DNA from 3 places in the Nonomuraea sp. NPDC004580 genome. Region 2 is predicted to be linked to each of the others. Evidence: riboswitches for the same ligand, from Rfam matches in the RefSeq annotation. Region 2 holds a riboswitch; each other region holds the start of a gene.
The links. A riboswitch is a leader RNA that binds a small molecule or an ion and turns the genes downstream of it on or off. The one in region 2 is predicted to bind cobalamin.

Region 1 (6,155 bases), on a different contig from region 2:
GGACAGCTCCAGCGCCTTCGGCGAGTCGAACGGCAGCCGCAGCGTGAAGAACACGTCGGCCAGGCCCATCACGCCGAGCCCGATCGGCCGCCACCGCTTGTTGGCCGCCTCGGCCTGCGGCGTCGGGTAGAAGCCGAGGTCGATGGTGCGGTCGAGGAAGCGCACGGCGGTCCGCACGGTGCGGCGCAGCCGCTCCCAGTCCAGATCCCCGCTCATGTCACCGCCCGCGAGGTGGGCGGCCAGGTTGACCGAGCCGAGGTTGCACACCGCGGTCTCGGCGTCGCTGGTGACCTCCAGGATCTCGGTGCACAGGTTGGACAGGTGGATGACGTTCTCGGGGCGGGCGGTCTGGTTGGAGGTGCGGTTGGCGGCGTCCTTGAACGTCATCCAGCCGTTGCCGGTCTGGGCGAGGGTGCGCATCATGCGGCCGTACAGGGTGCGGGCCGGAATCTGCCGGACATATCGCCCGGCGGCCTCGTAAGCGCGATATCTCGCCTCGAACGCCGATCCGTACAGGTCGGTGAGGTCGGGCACCTCCTTCGGGTCGAACAGCGACCACATCTCGTCCGCCTCCACCCGGCGCATGAACTCGTCGGGCACCCAGTTGGCCAGGTTGAGGTTGTGGGTGCGGCGGGCGTCCTCACCGGTGTTGTCACGCAGCTCCAGGAACTCCTCGATGTCGGCGTGCCAGGTCTCCAGGTAGACGCAGGCCGCGCCCTTGCGCCGCCCACCCTGGTTGACCGCGGCCACCGAGGAGTCGAGCGTGCGCAGCCACGGCACGATGCCGTTGGAGTGGCCGTTGGTGCCCCTGATCAGCGAGCCCCGCGAACGCACCCTGGTCCACGCGATCCCGATGCCGCCGGCGTACTTCGACAGCCGCGCCACCTGGCCGTAGCGGTCGTAGATGGCCTCCAGCTCGTCGCGGGGCGAGTCGAGCAGGAAGCAGGACGACAGCTGCGGGCGGCGCGAGCCGGAGTTGAACAGCGTGGGCGAGCTGGGCAGGTACGACAGCGTGGACATGAGCGCGTACAGCTCGGCCGCCTCGGCCACGGTCTCCGACAGCCCGCAGGCCACCCGCAGGAAGAAGTGCTGGGGCCGCTCCAGCACGGCGCGCGTCTCGGGGTGGCGCAGCAGGTAGCGGTCATAGACCGTGCGCAGCCCGAAGTACTCGAAGCGGTCGTCCGCCGCGTCCGAGACCAGCGCGTCCAGCTCGGCGGCGTGCGCGGCGACGAACGCGGCGAGGCGGTCCTGGACGAGCCCGGCCGCGTGGGTGGCGGCGATCGACTCGGAGAACGTCCGCACGCCGTGCCCGGCCGCCTCGTCGGCGATCTCCTCGGCCAGCAGCCGGGCGGCGACCCGGGAGTTGGCCGGATCGGCGATCACCCGGGCGGCGGCCTCCTCGATGGCCAGGCGGCGGTCAACCTCAACGATCTGGGTCACGTGCTCTCTCTCCTCGCGAGCTTCCCCATGAGGGCAGGCGAGAGCACGGCGGAGCGCGGCGCGGGGCGCGCCGGACCGCGTGTGCCAGACCCGCCCTCGAGGCCATGAACACTGCACACCGCTGGCAGGTCTTCGGGCTCGCGGGCCCGCTCCACCTCCGTGGAGCTCCTACTGGCCGTCGCTTCCCGGATCTCTCCAGTGCTCTATGACGGCGGTCGTTCCCGCTCACCGCTGCGGGGCAGCCCCGGAATCGCACCGGGTTCCCTTTTGCTCCGCCCCCGAGGAGGCGAACCAGCGACGACCGAGATCCTACATCTAGTGGCCGTTCCCGCAACTACCCCAGCATGTTGTGGCTTTGGTCGTGTCGACCATGCCGAGATCCCGCAGCACGGCGCGGGTGCGGGCCAGCTCGGTGTCCAGCCAGTGGGCGAAGTCGTCGCCCGTGAGCGGGATCGGCAGCCAGCCCGCGGCCCGGCAGGCGGCCTCCCACGCGGCGGAGCCGAGCACCTCCTCGCACAGGCGCACGGCCGCCTCGCGGCTCTCCCCGTCCATGTCCTCGGGCCCGAACGCGCCCACCCACTCGGCGAAGTCGACCCGCACGCCGCACTCCAGCAGGGTCGGCGCGTCCAGCTCCGGCACGCGGACGGCCGAGGAGACCGCGAGCGGCCTGATCCGCCCGCGCTTGAGCCCGGGCCGCCAGTCGGACAGCGGCCCTGCGGCGGCCACGGCCCTGCCGGACAGCAGCGCGGCCACGGCCTCGGGGCCGCTGGGGTAGCCGGTGTAGTCGACCTGCCGGGTGTCGGCGCCGAGCGCCCGCGCGATCAGGCCGAACAGCAGGTGGTCGGGCTCGCCCTGCGACCCGCCCGCCAGCATCGTGTGGCCTGGATCGGCCAGCAGTCTGGCGCCGAAGTCGCCGAAGTCCTTCAGCGGAGAGGCGTCGGGGACGACCACGACCAGCGCCTCCCCGCTGAGCCTGGCGAGCGGGGTGGCGGTGTCGATGATGCTCTGGCCGTTGTTCAGCTCCGCCGCGGCCAGCGCGGGCAGGCCGCTCAGGGCCAGGTCGACGCCGCCGCCCGGCTCGTACCCGACGGCGAGGGCCGCTCCCGCGAACGCCTGCCCGACCCGCTCCCAGCGCCGCCCGTCCGGCTTGAGGGTGAACCCGGTGATCGGCACGTGCCCGCCGGCCCGCTCCGTGCCGCAGCCCGCGATGGCGGCGGCCACTCCCAGCCCGCAGGCCAGAAAGCGCCGCCGGCGCATATGCTTCTCCCCCGAACCCCCCATTACTCTAGGTTATTAACCCATTACGGCAGGCTATACACCGGGGTCATGGTCGCTATTCAAAATCGATATATGTTGCGCTTTTTCTTGATTTTCGGGCTTATTAAGCTTTACGGGCGACTCCGGCCATAAGGGACGAAGGGAGCGACCAGTCACCCACCAGCTTGGGCCGGTCCGGCCGCCAGTCCGTCGCCTGCACCAGCCCCGGCGGTTCCATCGGGAAGTCCCCGAAGAACGCCCTGATGCGCGCCGGCGAGCGATCCGTCCCGCTGCCCGCGCGGCCCGGCGGCGGCTCGTCGTCCTCGCCGCGGGAGGTCGTGGCGTGCGAGATGACCAGGAAACTTCCCGGCGCCAGCCGCTCGCGCAGCGCCGCCACCGCACCCTGCGGGTCGTCGGAGTCGGGCAGGAAGTGCAGGATCGACACCAGCAGCACGCCGACCGGCCGCTCGAAGTCGAGGAACTCCCCCGCGCCGGCCAGCACGTTCTCGGTGTCGAGCAGGTCCGCCTGGGCGAACCTGGCCCGGCCGGGAGTGCGCCTGAGCAGGACCGCCGCGTGCGCCCCCACCACCGGATCGCTGTCGACGTAGACGACCTTGGCGTCCGGGGCCACCTCGTGCGCGCTGCCCTGCGTGGGCAGGCCACTGCCGAGGTCGAGGAACTGATCGACCCCGGCGCGGGCGACATAGCGTACGGCACGCTGAAGGAAGGCCCGGTTCGCGCGGGCCAGCGGGACCGCCTCCGGGATCAGCTCGGCGAGCTGATCGAGGGCCTGGCGATCGACCGCGAAGTTGTCCTTCCCGCCGAGCATGTAGTCATACATGCGTGCGGGATGGGGCCTGCGATGGTCGAACTGCCGCACCCTTTGAATTTATGCCGTCCGCGCCGAGATAACGATAGTCTGGGCAAATTTGGATTAGCTACTCAACCGTAACGCTCTTGGCGAGATTGCGTGGCTTGTCGACGTCGCGGCCCAGCGCCACGGCCGCGTAGTAGGCCAGGAGCTGCAGCGGGATCGTCAGCAGGATCGGGTCGAGCTCGATCTCGTTCTTCGGGATCACGATCACGTCGTCGGCCAGCTTGGCGTCAGGCTCGCGGTGGCCGACCATGAGCACCTGACCGCCGCGGGCGCGGATCTCACCGAGCGTGGTGAGGTTCTTGTCGAGCAGCTCGTCGTCGGGGACGATCGCGACCGTCGGCATGTCGGGGCCGATCAGCGCGAGCGGCCCGTGCTTGAGCTCGCTGGCCGGGTACGCCTCGGCGTGCACGTACGAGATCTCCTTGAGCTTCTGCGCGCCCTCGCGGGCCACCGGGTAGCCGCGCACGCGCCCGACGAACATCATGCTCGGGTGCGGCGCGTACTTCTTGGCCAGCTCGGCGATGCGGTCGCTCTGCCCGAGGATCTGCTCGATCTGGCCGGGCAGCCGGCGCAGGCCCTCGACGATGCGGCGGCCGTCGGCGGGCGACAGGTCACGCACCCGGCCGAGGTGCAGCGCGAGCAGCGCGAAGGCCAGGCACGTCGAGGTGAACGCCTTCGTCGATGCCACCGAGACCTCGGGCCCCGCGTGCAGGTAGATGCCGCCGTCCACCTCGCGGGCGATGGCGCTGCCGACGGCGTTGACGATGCCGATGACCCGGCCGCCCTTGCGCTTGAGCTCCTGCACGGCGGCGAGCGTGTCGTAGGTCTCGCCCGACTGGCTGATCGCGACATAGAGGGTGTCGGGGTCGACCACGGGGTTGCGGTAGCGGAACTCGCTGGCCGGCTCGGCGTCGGACGGGATGCGCGCCAGCTCCTCGATGAGCTGCGCCCCGATCTGCCCCGAGTAGTACGCCGATCCGCACCCGATGATCTTCACCCGGCGGAAGCCGCGCGTCTCGCGGGCGTCCATGTTGAGCCCGCCCAGGTGGGCCACGTGGAAGCGCTCGTCGAGCCGGCCGCTCATCGTGCGGGTGATCGTCTCGGGCTGCTCGGAGATCTCCTTGAGCAGGTAGTGCTCGTAGCCGCCGGTGTCGTAGTGGCCGGCGTCCCAGTCGACGGTCAGCGGCTCCTTCGCGGTCTCCCGCGCGTCACTGGAGAAGGTGTGGAAGCCGTCGGCCTTGAGCACGGCCAGCTCGCCGTCCTCCAGGTGCACGACCTGGCGGGTGTAACGGACCAGCGCGGCGACGTCGGAGGCGGCGAACATCTCCTTCTCGCCGATGCCGAGCACGATCGGGCTGCCGTTGCGGGCCACGACCACCTCGCCGGGCCGCTCGGCGTCGATCACCGCGATGCCGTACGTGCCGACGACGCTCTTGAGCGTCTTCCTGACGGCTTCTTCCAGCGTGTCGTTCTCGTCCGCGGCGTGGGCGATCAGGTGGGCCAGCACCTCGGTGTCGGTCTCCGACGCGAACACCACCCCGTCGGCCTCCAGCTTGGCGCGCAGCTCAGCGGCGTTCTCGATGATGCCGTTGTGGACGACGGCGATGCGCTCGTCGGCCGACAGGTGGGGGTGGGCGTTGACGTCACTCGGCACGCCGTGGGTGGCCCAGCGGGTGTGGCCGATGCCGAGGCCGCCCTTGAACCGCGCCGGCACCACCTTCGCCAGGTCGGCGACCCGGCCCTTGACCTTGCGTACCTTCAGTCCCTTGTTGGACACCACGACCCCGGCCGAGTCGTAGCCCCGGTATTCCAGCCGCTGCAGCCCCTCCAGCAGGATGGGCGCGGCGTCCTTGGGGCCGACATAGGCCACGATTCCGCACATCGAGGTCTCCTCTTCATCTCATCCGTAGACGATCCTGCGGAGCTGCCTGAGCGACAGCTCCGGAGCCGCGACCCTGCGGCTCCGTAACTCGGAGGCGATCCGGGGGAAGATCTCGTCATTGGTCAGGCCGCGCGCCTTGAGCTCGCCGTGCCGCCGCCTGACGAACTCCTCGGCGGACTCGGAGAAGTAGGCGAGCACGTCGGCGACCACGCGGGCCGCCTCACCTGGACCGAGCGGACTCGTCCGCGTGAGGTGCGCGATGAGGTCTTCGTACGGATGCCGTGCCGTGGACACAGACGAGGACCCTACGGCTCTGGAGCGAGACACGCCAACATCCTGCCCGATATCGGGCAGGAAATGCGCTCAAGAGCGCCGCATCGCTGATCGACATGCCACGTTCGAGGCCGATCACTTGCGTAACATCCGACCCGCCTGACCCATCCCTTTCTGGGAATGGTTACGGTGAGTAGTCATATCGTGACGTTCCTGGGGAGATGTTCATGCAGCTCTGGCTCGCCGCCGCCCTCGCCGCCGGCGTCCTCACCGCGCCGGCCACCGTCCCCCTCATGTCCGCGCCCGCCGCCTCGGCCCCCACTGCACCTGGGGGACGGCAGGCCGACTTCGCCGCGGCCGCCCGCGAGTACGGGGTACCGGAGAGCGTGCTGCTGGCGGTGTCGTACCTGGAGTCGCGGTGGGACG
Region 2 (6,155 bases):
AGGTGTCATGATGTGCCAGGCCCGCGCACGAGTCGCCATGCGGGGATCGCCGCGATGACCTGCCAGCCACGCCTGTGCGGGCCCGCCGCCAGCGTTCCCCCGCGTGCCGCCAGCAAGTGGGCCAGGCCGGCGAGCCCGGACCCGCCGATCCTGGTGCTCTGCGAGCTACCGCCGCCGTCGTCCTCCACCCGCACGCGCAGGACATCCCCTTCTGTACAGATCTCCACCTCCACGGTGGTGGCGCGCGGCGCGTGCCGCCGCACGTTATTCAGCGCCTCGGTCGCCACACGGTAGGCCAGCGTCGAGGCTTCCTGCCCCAGCTCCAGGCCGGGCTCGACGGCCAGCTTCACCCGTACGTCGGGCGAGAACGCGTCGGCCAGCCGTTCTAACCCCTCGATCCCCGGCCCGGGCTCGTTCAGCGCGTGCACGGCACGGTCAAGTGAGGCCAGCGCGCGCTGCCCGGCGTCCTCGATACGTCGCAACGCCTCGGCGACCGGGTCCGGCAGCGCGCCCGCGACCGCCTGGGCGGCCTGCGCCTGCACCAGCATGCCATTGACATCGTGGGCGACGAAGTCGTGCAGGTCGCGGGCCAGCCCCAGCCGCTGTGCCCGGGTAGCCTCTTCCACCGAGCGCCGCCGATTGTCGTCCAGCCTGCGCAGGTAGAGCCCGAGTCCCACAGCCGCCATGGCGCCGAGCGCCCATCCCGCGCACGCACCGAACACCAGCTCGGGCGGCCCTTGCCACACGGCGCGCAGCAGAATGAGTGTTACCGCCGCGCCGCTCAACCCCGCTGAAAGGGTCGCCTGCCGTCTGGGGGAGCGCCGGATGGTGACGGCGGTCAGACCCAGCAGCGCCGACACCTCGGTCGCCAACCACAGGGCGTTGTGGCCGACAGTTCCGGTCAGAGGATGCGCCAGCGTGCCGATCAGCGAGGCTGCCCCGGCGGCCCCCGCCACCCAGGCAACGCGGAGCGGACGGGGCACGGTGGCGCGGAACCGACGTCGCGACCCGTGCCCGTACCGGTCCTCCGCTCGACGTTCCGGCTGCACAACCGAGAGCCTAACCACGTCCGGCTTCAAGCTCTACCTCCCGGCGCCGCCCGCGCTCACACGCATGGCAGGTACCGCGGCGGCGGACATAGTACGCCAGGGTGGCGGCGGCCAGCGCAGCCGCCCACAGCGGCCACACCAGCGACGGCGCCCAGATCGCCCACATGTCCCAGTCATCGAGCACTCCGTGGACCATGTGCAGCCGCCAGAAGGAAAGCCCGCCCGAAAACACGATCACGGACACGATCGACGCCGGAATGACAGCCAGCATCGGTGGCACCGGCTTGCCCGCCTTGAACCAGATCCACCGCGGGTAGACCTCGCCCCAGCGCTGGATGAGCCCGAGCGTGAGGACCGCACCTCCCAGGCCCATCACGCTGAGGAACAGTCCGCCCCAGCGCAGCCCCGACTCATCCAGCCACCGCCAGAACTCTTCGGTGACCCCCAGGGGGATGCCCGCGGCCCAAGCGAAGCGGCTGGCGTCGTACAGCGCGGGGATGGAGGCGGCGACCGCCACCGCCCATGTCCCCCAGCGCCGGGCTGCCTCGGGCGTGGCCCAGCGCGCCGGACCATGTTCGCCCCGCCCGCACCGAACGCACGCGCTCGCCGTGCGCCGCTGGTACGCCAAGGCTGCCAGCGCCCACAGCAGCCCGCCCACCAGGACGATGAACAGGTTGATCCGTGACCACGGCACCAGCTCCGACATCGGCTGCCCGCCCGGTACCCCGGTGAAGGCGAACACCGCCAGCAGCGGCGTGTACGCCACCAGCATCAAGACCCGGTTGTCGGTGACCACCACGGTCAGCGTGACCGCCACCAGCCAGGCGAACCCGAGCAGCACGGCCCGCCCCCGCCGTACCCCTCTCGCGATAGCCAGCCCGGCGACCGCCCCCAGCACGCCGAGCACCGCGATCAGCGGCGCCGCCGCCTCCCGGGTCGCTTCCCCGAGCACTGACAGGCCAGGCTCCCAGTCGGGGTCGCTTCTGCCGAAGGGAAATACTCCGCCTCCGAGCGCCCAGAACAGCCCGAGCGCCCCGTAACCGAGCGACCAACCGGCCGCAGCGTACCCCGCCCAATGGGGCCAACGCGCCATGAGATTCTTCATGGCTCAAGCCTCGAACCTGCCCAACGCCACGCCTATCCGCCAAACGGCAGATCTTCTCCTGCCGTTGACGCCTCCGCTCCGCGAAAAGACAGAGGCAGGTCACGACGGACGACCGCGAACGGGGAAAGCTGCCTTCCGGCAACGTGCTACCAGCGGACCCGTACCCGGACCTGCCGGGAGGTTCACGCAGCCCGGCGGCGCACCACGGGGCGCCCTGCCGGGAGTCCCAGGTGCATTCTCGTGGACGGAGAACATGGTGTCCTGTACGCGCCCGAAACTAGGAGGAACGTCAGCCGCCGACCGCGCCCATCCGGCGCGGCGAGGACCAGCCGCTACCGAAGTGTTGCGGTCGGCTGACGGGAGACCACTGTTGTGACACCGAGCACCGCAGCCCAGACCACGATCGCATATACAGCCAGCCGTTCCATGCCGCCCAGCCCGAGTCCGAGGAACTGACCGCTGAGGAAGAGCGCCGTCGCCGCCACCCCGACCGCTCCGGCGAACAGGCTCCACACGCTTTCGAAGCGGTGGTCCAAGGCGCGCAGGCGCAGGCCGTACACGATCATGCCGACGTTGCCGCACACGAAGATCAGTAACGCACCTACCAGATGGAGCAGCATGTTCTCGTTCTCTGGCGCCAAGCCGACCAGGATCCAGCCGAGGCCGGCCAGCGCCACCATCGCCCGTCCCGCGCGCCCGCCCCGCGCGGCCGAGGCGAGGAGCAGACCCGCGACCAGTAGCAGGCCGAGGACGAGGAAGGACCCGTTCATCAGCGCGTGCCGGGGTGAACAGGCGGTGGGTCCGCACGCAGTGTTGCCCAAGTCGCTGAGGTAACCCTCCGAGACCGGGTACAGCGCCACCCACTCAGCTTGCACAACGAAGTCCACCACAAACACCTGCAGGCACGACAGCCAGATGACCCCGGCTGCCACAGACCGGTACATCCCGCTCGAGGTCCGGCCGTCCCAGAATCGACGCGTCCGAGCAGACGCCTTCTCATCAGCCATCACACCTCCCTGAGGTCCCAAGTCCTTTCATACAGCGATCCTTCCGTCCCGGGAGGTGCTGCGGTATCTGCCGAACGGCTGATTCGCCGGGAGTGTCAACTCGGGTGCGGCCCGATGGGTCACCGATCGAGGTGACCACGGTGTCGCAGTGGGAGCTGGGAATGACGCCCGCGGTGTCGCCCCAGGCGTATCGGGACGTGATGGAAGTGATCACGGATGCGGGGCACGGGCTCGCCGGCGGTCACGCCGATGCTCTCGATCCGCAGCTCGCCTGGCGGCACCAGGTCCCAGGTGGTGCCGCCGAAGCCGCCCAGCATCCAGCGCATGGCCGACATCCATCGGCAGGCGCCGCTCAGGGCGGTCACCATGAACCAGCACGTGACCGAGATCATGCCGGCGCTCGGGCTCGAGAAGTCGATGGGCTGGGACGGCGCCTTCGACGACAAGGCGGGCCGCAGCCGCGAGGCGCCGGCCAAGGCCGGCATCAACTCCTCCCTCAAACCGGAGGACTGCGCGACCGGCCCGGTCACCACGGACCTGGTGGAGGAGGCTCCTGGCCTTCCCACCCCTTTCCGGGCAGTGGCCTACGTAGGGGATCGCTCACCGAGCACAGTGGCGGGACCGCGCCGGATACACACGGGCTTCCTCGTTCCGCCGTCTCCTTCGTCCCGCATCGTCTCATATGCGCCCCTCCCCCAGCAGTCCAGGGAACTTCCGATCACCGGCCGGGGCGGAAGATGAGGTGGGGAGTGTCGGTGCCCGGGGTTGAGGTGACGTGTGCGTCGATGCCGAACACGTCCCTGACCAGTCGCGGAGTGAGAACGTCTGGCGGCGGGCCGTCCGTGACGACACGCCCCTCGGCCAGGACGTAGAGATGATCGCAGTAGGCGGCGGCCAGGTTGAGGTCGTGCAGGGCGGCGACGACGGTGACTCCTGTCGAGGTGACCAGGTCGAGCAGCTCGAACTGGTGACGGACATCGAGGTGGTTGGTCGGCTCGTCGAGCACCAGGACAGGTGCCTGCTGGGCGAGGGCGCGGGCGAGCAGCACGCGCTGCTTCTCGCCACCGGACAAAGTGCTGTAGCGGCGATGCGCGAGGTGGGCGACGCCCGCGTGGGCGAGGGCGTCCGAGACGATCTTGGTGTCCTCGGCGGTGTCGGAGGCGAAGGGGCGTTTGTGCGGGGTGCGGCCCATGGCGGCCATCTCCCAGGTCGTGACGTCGAAATCGGAGCGGGTCTCCTGCGGTAGCGCGGCGACCAGTTGGGCGGCGCGCCGGGGGGTGAGTCGCCACAGGTCCTCGCCGTCCACGGTGATGCTGCCCCGGGTGAGAGGGAGGTGGCGGTAGACGGCTCGCAGCAGGGTGCTCTTGCCGCTGCCGTTCGGGCCGATGATCCCGACGAAGCGACCGGAGGCGGCGGTGAGGTCGACGCCGGTGACGATGGGGGCTCCGGCGAGGGTGATGTGCACGTCCTGCAGGGTCAGGGTGGTCATGGTGGTCACAGTCCGGTGGTGTCGCGGGCGCGGACCTGCACGAGCCAGAGGAACAGCGGGGCGCCGATGACGCTGGTGACGACTCCGACCGGCAGTTCCTGGGGGTGCAGGGCGGTGCGGGCGGCGATGTCGACGAGAACGAGGAAGGCGGCGCCGGCGAGGGTGGCCACGGGCAGCAGGCGGCGGTGGTCGCTGCCGACGAGCAGCCGTGCGGCGTGCGGGATGATCAGGCCGATGAAGCCGATGCCGCCGGCGAGGGCGACCATCACACCGGTGAGCAGGGCGATGAGCAGGAACAGGTGGCGGCGCAGCCGGGCGGCGGAGATGCCGAGGCCGGCGGCGGTCTCGTCGCCGAGCAGCAACGTGTTGAGCGGTCTGGCCTGGGCGAGCAGGGCGATCATGGTGGCGGCCAGGACGGCGGCGGGCAGTCCGAGCGCGGCCCAGCTCGCTTCGGCGAGGCTGCCGAAGAGCCAGAACAGCACCGACTGGGTGGTGCCGGGGTCGTCGGCCTGGAGGACGAGGAAGCTGGTGACGCCGGACAGGGCGTACGTGACGGCCATGCCGGACAGGATCAGCCGCAGCGGGGCGAGGGTGCCTCCAGCGCGGGCGAGGACGTAGACGACGGCGAACGCTGCCAGCGCGCCGAGGAAGGCGGCCACGCCGGTCGAGACGCCGCCGAGGGGAGCGAATCCGGTGATGATGACGGCCACCGCGCCGGCGGCCGCGCCATAGGTGAGGCCGAGGACGTACGGGTCGGCCAGCGGATTGCGCACGAGCGCCTGGGTGGCGGTGCCGGAGACGGCCAGGCCCGCGCCGACCAGCGCGGCGAGCAGGGCCCGGGGCAGGCGCAGGTTCCACACCACGGTGTCCTGGCTGACGGTCCACGTGGCAGGGTCGCCGTGGCCGGTCAGGTGCCAGATGATGATGCGGGCCACGGTGCCGGCGGGCACGTCGACGGTGCCGAGCAGGATCGAGGCGGCCAAACCTGCGATGAGCAGCCCGGTCAGGACGGCGTACGCCGCCCAGGTGATCCGGCGGCGCGCTGGATCCGGCCTGGCCGGCGCGGAGAGCAGGTCAGGCTGCACGGTCGTCATCCGGCGGGCGAGAGCTGCGCGGCGAGGTCGACCACGGCGTCGGCGTTGCGGACGCCGCCGGCCGAGGCAGCCTCGTAGATCAGGCGGGCGAAGCGCTTGCCGGTCACCGCGCGAACGCCGCGCAGGGCCGGGCTGTCGAGCAGGTACTTCTCGGCTTCGGCGAAGCGGGCGTCGTTGGCGGCCTGGCTGCCCTTGTCGTAGATGATGATCAGGATGACCTGCGGGTCGCGGGCGACCACCTCCTCCCAGCCGACCTTGGTGTAGGCCTTGTTCTGGTCGGCGAAGAGGTTGCGCCCGCCGGCCTTGCCGATGACCGCGTTGATCACCTGCTGGTTGCCGGGCGCGTAGGGGGTGGCGGTGCCCTCGTCGTACTCGAAGGGGAACACGGTGGGCCGGTCGGCGTCCTTCAGC
Region 3 (6,155 bases), on a different contig from region 2:
TGTCGTTTTGGTTGTGTGGATTTCCTATGGGCGCTCTCCCCCCCGCCCGCCCGCGCGGGGCGCGGGCGGGGGGGGGGGGGGGCGGGGCGGGGCCGGCCCGCCCCGCCACGTCAGTCCGCGCGGACCCGGCCGGTGCCGCCGCGTCAGCCCGCGCGGGATCGGCGGGTTTGGCCATCGTCAGCCCGTGCCGTCGGTCTTCGCCGTGGCCTTGGTGACGGCCTCGCCGATGCTCCTGGCCAGGTCGACCACGCGCGGACCCCACCGGGAGGCGATGTCGTCGTCGAGCTCGGTCACCCGGTCGTTCTTGATGGCGGACAGGTTCTTCCAGCCGGGCCGGGCGGCCAGCGCGTCCTTGTTCTGCCGGCAGCACTTGACGTCGGCGAGGAAGATCAGGTCGGGGTCGGCCTGGGCGACGAACTCGGCGGACAGCTTGGGGTAGCCGCCGGCCGCGTCGGGCGCCTTGTCGGCGATGTTGGTGAGCCCGAACAGGCCGTAGATCTGCCCGATGAACGTCTTGGACGTAACGGCATAGGGGGTCTGGTCGAGCTCGTGGTAGTAGGTGAGCTTGGTGTCCTTGGGCGCCTTGGCGGCGAGGTCGTCGATGGCGGTCTTCATGCCGGTGACGACCTTGTCGGCCTCGTCCTGGTGGCCGGTGGCCGCGCCCAGCTCGGAGATCTCCTCGTACGCCTCGTCCAGCCCGGTGGCGGCGGGCTGGTGGAGCACGGGCACGTTCACCTTGCCCAGCTCGGAGACGACGTCGTCGAGGTCGTCGGAAAGGATCACGAGGTCGGGCTCCTGGGCGACGATGGCCTCGACGTTCGGCTTGAAGCCGGACAGGTCGGTCTTGGGGGCCTCAGGCGGATGGTTGGAGCGGTCGTCCACGGCGACGACCTGGGAGCCCGCGCCGATGGCGTAGAGGGTCTCGGTGTGGGTGGCAGAGAGCGAGACGATGCGCTCGGGCCGCTTGGGGATGGTGACCTTGCCGTTGGCCGCTTCGACGGTGACGGGGAAGCCGGCGGCGGAGGGGACGGGGGCCGAGGGGGCGGCGGACGCTGAGGTGGGGGCTGCGCCAGGGCCTGCTGTGGTGCCGGTCTGGCCGCAACCGGCCAGGACGAGCGTTCCCAGCAGCGCGCCCGCGAAGGCCGTGCGTACGGGCCTCACGAGTAGTCCTTTCACACTGTTGGAACCGAGAGACCCGCTGGTAGTGACGGATCACCCTTTTCCACGAGGGTTGATGTGCGTCGGCGCGGAGGCAGGCGACCTGGCTATGACAGTTGCGGGACAGCGCCGGACTTTCACCGGACTTCGCTGCGCTCTGCGCGTCGGGCAAACGCTATCAATCCCTCATACGCCCGCCGCGTCAAGGGGCGAGTTGGGCCTCCGCCTCGGCGATGATCCGCTGGATGCGCAGCCCGTGTGCGGCGTCCAAGGGGTGGCCGCCGCCCTTGCGGACGGTGGCGGCGAACTCCTCGGCGACCCTGGCGAAGTGGTCGTCGTCCCCGTCGCGGGGCGGCAGGACGGCGTTGCCGGTGCGGCCGTACACGGCGATGGTGGACGGCGGCACGTCGCCGCCCGCGGCCATGCTCAGCGACGCCTCGCTGACCGCGCCGCCCTCGTGCTCCAGCAGCAGGCCGATCCAGCGCAGCGGGTGGCCGTGCGCGCGCACGCCGGTGACGGGGCCGAGCGCGGCGTCGAGCACGTCGATCACGTGCGGTCCCACGTCGAGCAGGGCACCCCGCTCCAGCCGCCAGGGGGTGGCGAAGGGGTGGTCGCCGAGCAGCGCGCCGGAGATGTTGGCGGCGTGCCCGCCGAACGGCTCGACCTCGGCGCAGCGGGCCAGGAAGGCGCGAGTGGCGGCGGTGTAGCGCATGGTGAAGACCATCTGGGTCGCGACGCCCGACTCGGCGACGGCGTCCACGACGCGCTCGGCGGCGTCGAGGGAGTCGGCGAGCGGCTTCTCCAGCAGCAGCGCCTTGCCCGCGCGGGCGGCGCGGACGGCGTACTCGGCCTGGACGGCGGGCGGGACACAGAACGCGACGGCCTCGCAGTGCTCGAACAGCTCCTCGACCCGCTCGAACACCGGCGCGCCCAGCTCGGCGGCGGCCTCGGGGCGGCGGGCCCAGACGCCGGCCAGCCGCGTGTGCGGGCTCTCGGCCAGCATGGGCGCGTGCGCCATGCGCGCCCAGGGTCCCGCACCGATCAGTCCGACCGCCACCGGCTCCATGCACGTCCTCCTCAGGAAATCAGGATATTTCCCACCATAGAGGAGAAGATCACCACTCCACGAGCAGGGCGGTCAGCCCGCGGCCCACGAGCGACCTGCGATACGCGATCTCCTGCCCGGCCACGAGCCGCAGGCCGGGCAGCCGCCGCCCGAGCACCTCCAGCGCCGTGCGCAGCTGCAGCCGGCCGAGCGCCGCGCCCACGCAGAAGTGGATGCCGTAGCCGAAGACGAGATGGTCGGCCGCGTTGGGCCGGTCGATCACGAACCGCTCGGGCTCGGGGAAGACGCTCTCGTCGTGTCCTGCCGAGTCTGTGGACAGCAGCACGAGCGAGCCCGCCGGGATCGTCACGCCGTGCAGGACGACGTCCTCCGCCGCGTACCTGAACGAGCCCAGCGAGGCCCCGTCGATGCGCATGCACTCCTCCGACGCGCCCGCCAGCAGCGGCTCCGGCACCGGCCAGCGGCCCTCCCTGAGCAGCCGCAGCACGGTGTTGCCGAGCTGGTTCGGCACGGTGTCGTTGCCGCCGAGCAGGATCGTCGAGATCAGCTCGACCACCTCGCGGTGGGTCAGCTCGGCGCCGATGAGCGAGGTCATCAGGGACGTGAAGTCGCCGCGCGGGCGCGCGGCACGCTCGGCCACCAGGCGGTCCACGTACGCGAGGTAGTCGAGGAAGCTCGCGGCCAGCTCAAGCTGCCGCTGTGGCGGCTGCGGTGACAGGAAGAGCTGGAACCAGTCCTTGACGTGCGCCTGCACGAACGCCTCGTCCTCCTCGGGCACGCCGATGAAGCGGGCGGTCAGCTTGACCGACGGCTCGTGCCCGATCTCGGTGACGAAGTCGGCGGCGCGGCCGGTGGTGCCGCGCGGGGCGAGGCGGTCGAGCAGGTCCTCGTTCAGCCGCCGGAACTCCTGCTCCAGCGCGGCCACCGCGCGCGGCGTGAACGCCCGCGACACCGACCTGCGCAGCCTGGTGTGGTCGGGCGGATCCACGTTGGCCACGAAGCTCGACAGGAACGAGCCGTGCTCGCCCAGCTTGTCGCGGGTCTCCTGGGTGAGGCTGCGGGAGATCGTCAGCGAGCCCTTGGAGGAGAAGCGGCGCGGGTCGCCGTACGCGGCGCGCACGTCGGCGTACCTGGTCAGCACGTACGCCCCCAGCCGCGCGCTGCGGAACACCGGCGCCTCGCGGCGCAGCCTGGCCAGGAACGGGTACGGGCCGGCCACGTGCCAGGCGGCGCTCACGTCGAAGTCGCCCAGGGTCGCCGGCTCGGTCATCCGAAGATCCTCCGCGGGTTGCCGACGAGCATCTGGTGGATCTGCTCCTCGGTGACGCCCCTGGCGCGCAGCGCGGGCAGCACGTCCTGGGAGATGTGGAGCAGGTGGTAGCGGGGGTGGCGGCGGCGTACGACGGCGTCGTCGAAGCGGTCGTTGAAGCAGTAGGAGTCGTGGCCGAGCACCATGCGACCGGCGTGGCCGCGCTCGCACATCGCGGCCACGACCGCCACCCGGTCGTCGAACGGGCGGATCGTGTCGATCCCGAACCGGTCCATGCCGAGGTAGGACCCGTTCGCCACCAGTTCCTCCAGGTAGGCGAGGTCGGTGGAGTCGCCGGCGTGGCCGATGACCACCCGGCCGAGGTCCACGCCCAGCGAGGCGAGCAGCTTCTGCTGCTCCAGCCCGCCCCTGGAGGCGCTGTGCGAGTGGGTGGTGATGGGCGCCCCGGTGGCCAGGTGGGCCTCGGCGACCGCCCTGAACACCCGCCGGCAGCCCTCGGTCATGCCCTGCCGGTCGGAGGCGCACTTGAGCATGGCCGCCTTGACGCCGGTGCGGCCGATGCCCTCGGTGAGGTCGCGGACGAAGAACTCGGCCAGCCGGTCCGGCCCGCCGAACAGCGAGCCCGGCCCGCGGTTGCCGAAGTACGGCGGCAGCGCGTCGTAGGTGTAGAGCCCGGTGGCGGCCACGATGGTGACCGAGGTCAGCTCGGCCACCCGCTGGACGGCGGGGACGTACCTGCCGAGGCCGACCACGGTCAGATCCACGATGGTGTCGATGCCGGCCGCCTTGAGCGCGTCGAGCTTGGCGGCGGCCTCGCGGGCGCGGGTCTCCAGGTCCCAGCCCTCGGGGATGTCCGGCCAGTTCCACAGGATCTCGGGGCTGAGCCCGAAGACGTGCTCGTGCATGAGCGTCGCCCCGAGCTCGGCGACCGGGCCCGTCACGGTTTCAGGCACGGGAACCTCCCGTGCTCGAACGGCCGGTTGACCTGGAGGCCGAGCCCGTCGGTCTGGGCGTAGGGCAGGCCGGTGTAGAGGGCGTCGGCGTCGAAGTAGGTGACGGTGAAGGACAGGCGGGGGCGGTCATGGCGGTTGGCGGGCGCGCCGTGCACGGTCAGCGCGTGGTGCACGGTCGCGTCGCCGGCCATGAGGTCGAGCGGCGGCGACAGCTCCAGCTCCTTCAGCCAGGGGTGCTGGGTGAGCTGGTCGTCATCCGGGCGGGTGAAGCTGCGGCCGAGCAGCCCGTGGCGGTGCGAGCCCGCGTAGAAGCGCAGCGCCCCCATGTCGGCGGGCACGTCGGCGAGGGCGAGCCAGACGGTGAGCATGGCCGAGCGGTCCATCGGCATCCAGGGGAAGTCCTGGTGGAACTCCGTGGCGCCGTGCTCGCCCGCCTCCTTGACGAGCAGGTTGGTGACCTGCACGCGAACGGCCCGCACGCCGTGCAGCAGCCGGACGGCGTTGCGTCCCATCTGGGGGTGCAGGGCCAGGGCGGCGAACGCCTCGTCGGTCGCGGCGACGTCCCTGGACTGCCCGAACGCCACGTCCACCGGGCCGCGGTGCTCCCTGGACCGCTCGCGCAGGTGGTCCAGGGCGCGCTCGCGCAGTGCGGCGGCGGTGGCGGGGTCGATCAGCCGGCTCAGCCTGACCCAGCCGTGCGCGGCGAAGAAGTCCGCCTCGGCGGCGGTCGCCTCCCGTACCGGGATCTCCATGGACACAGTCTCGCACCAGAGCAAGCGCTTGGTAAGACCTGTGTCTACACTCGGGGCCATGCGGCGGTTCAGGTTCGGCGCGGTGGTCAGGCAGGCGGAGTCGGGGCGCGCGTGGGCGGAGAAGGCCAGGCGGCTGGAGGGCGCCGGGTTCGACGTGCTGCTGGCGCCCGACCACCTCACCGGCGACAGGTTCGCGCCGGTCGCGGCCTTGACGGCGGCCGCGTGCGCCACCGAGCGGCTGCGGGTCGGCACGCTGGTGTTCGCCAACGACTTCCGGCATCCCGCCGTGCTCGCCAAGGAGGCCGCCACGCTGGACGTGCTGTCGGGCGGGCGTCTTGAGGTGGGGATCGGCACCGGCTGGATGGCCGCCGACTACGCGGGCGCGGGGCTGCGGCTGGAGCCGCCCGGCGTACGGGTCGAGCGGCTGCGCGAGGCGCTGCACGTGCTCAAGGGGCTCTGGGGCGAGGGCCCGTTCAGCTTCGACGGGCGGCACTACCGCGTCACCGGCCTCGACCAGCGCCCCAAGCCCGTGCAGCGGCCCCGCCCGCCGCTGGTGATCGGCGCGGGCGGCGCGAGGATGATCCGCCTGGCCGCCCGGGAGGCCGACGTCGTCAACCTCACCCTGCGGGTGCTGCCCGACGGGAGCGGCCCCGACGTACGCGACGGCGGCCCCGCCGCGCTCGAAGCCAGGCTGGCCGTCGTCAAGGAGGCGGCCGGTGACCGCTACCCCCGCCTGGAGCTGGGCACGAGCGTGATGGCGGTGGGCGAGCTCAAGGCCGATGCGTCGTGGAGCGCCGCGCGGACCGCGCCGCTGGAGGGCACCCCGCACCTCCTGCTCGGCACCCGGCAGGACATCGCGGACCAGCTCCGCCACTGGCGGGACGAGCACGACCTGTCCTACTTCGTGCTGCACCACGAGCGCGATCTGCCCGCCTTCGAGCCCGTCGCCGAGGAGC

Region 1: linked by a shared signal. The riboswitch ahead of ABZW11_RS35940 (ribonucleoside-diphosphate reductase subunit alpha) and the one ahead of ABZW11_RS18100 (hypothetical protein) in region 2 are both predicted to bind cobalamin.
Region 3: linked by a shared signal. The riboswitch ahead of ABZW11_RS43505 (ABC transporter substrate-binding protein) and the one ahead of ABZW11_RS18100 (hypothetical protein) in region 2 are both predicted to bind cobalamin.

The regions. Positions count from the first base shown of each region.
Region 1 covers NZ_JBEXLH010000053.1:41,126-47,280, reverse strand. The annotation lists gene ABZW11_RS35940 (ribonucleoside-diphosphate reductase subunit alpha) at 1-1,440, opposite strand, end outside; cobalamin riboswitch at 1,546-1,751, opposite strand; gene ABZW11_RS35935 (tripartite tricarboxylate transporter substrate-binding protein) at 1,756-2,697, opposite strand; gene ABZW11_RS35930 (SAM-dependent methyltransferase) at 2,822-3,577, opposite strand; gene glmS (glutamine--fructose-6-phosphate transaminase (isomerizing)) at 3,636-5,456, opposite strand; gene ABZW11_RS35920 (hypothetical protein) at 5,475-5,750, opposite strand; gene ABZW11_RS35915 (N-acetylmuramoyl-L-alanine amidase) at 5,957-6,155, shown strand, end outside.
Region 2 covers NZ_JBEXLH010000015.1:38,989-45,143, forward strand. The annotation lists gene ABZW11_RS18085 (histidine kinase) at 6-956, opposite strand; gene ABZW11_RS18090 (hypothetical protein) at 1,060-2,154, opposite strand; gene ABZW11_RS18095 (DUF998 domain-containing protein) at 2,487-3,161, opposite strand; gene ABZW11_RS18100 (hypothetical protein) at 3,281-3,646, opposite strand; cobalamin riboswitch at 3,687-3,807, opposite strand; gene ABZW11_RS18105 (ABC transporter ATP-binding protein) at 3,880-4,650, opposite strand; gene ABZW11_RS18110 (iron ABC transporter permease) at 4,656-5,744, opposite strand; gene ABZW11_RS18115 (ABC transporter substrate-binding protein) at 5,741-6,155, opposite strand, start outside.
Region 3 covers NZ_JBEXLH010000090.1:23,353-29,507, reverse strand. The annotation lists gene ABZW11_RS43505 (ABC transporter substrate-binding protein) at 178-1,161, opposite strand; cobalamin riboswitch at 1,234-1,353, opposite strand; gene ABZW11_RS43500 (Gfo/Idh/MocA family oxidoreductase) at 1,361-2,224, opposite strand; gene ABZW11_RS43495 (cytochrome P450) at 2,274-3,494, opposite strand; gene ABZW11_RS43490 (phosphotriesterase-related protein) at 3,491-4,447, opposite strand; gene ABZW11_RS43485 (phytanoyl-CoA dioxygenase family protein) at 4,432-5,199, opposite strand; gene ABZW11_RS43480 (TIGR03621 family F420-dependent LLM class oxidoreductase) at 5,258-6,155, shown strand, end outside.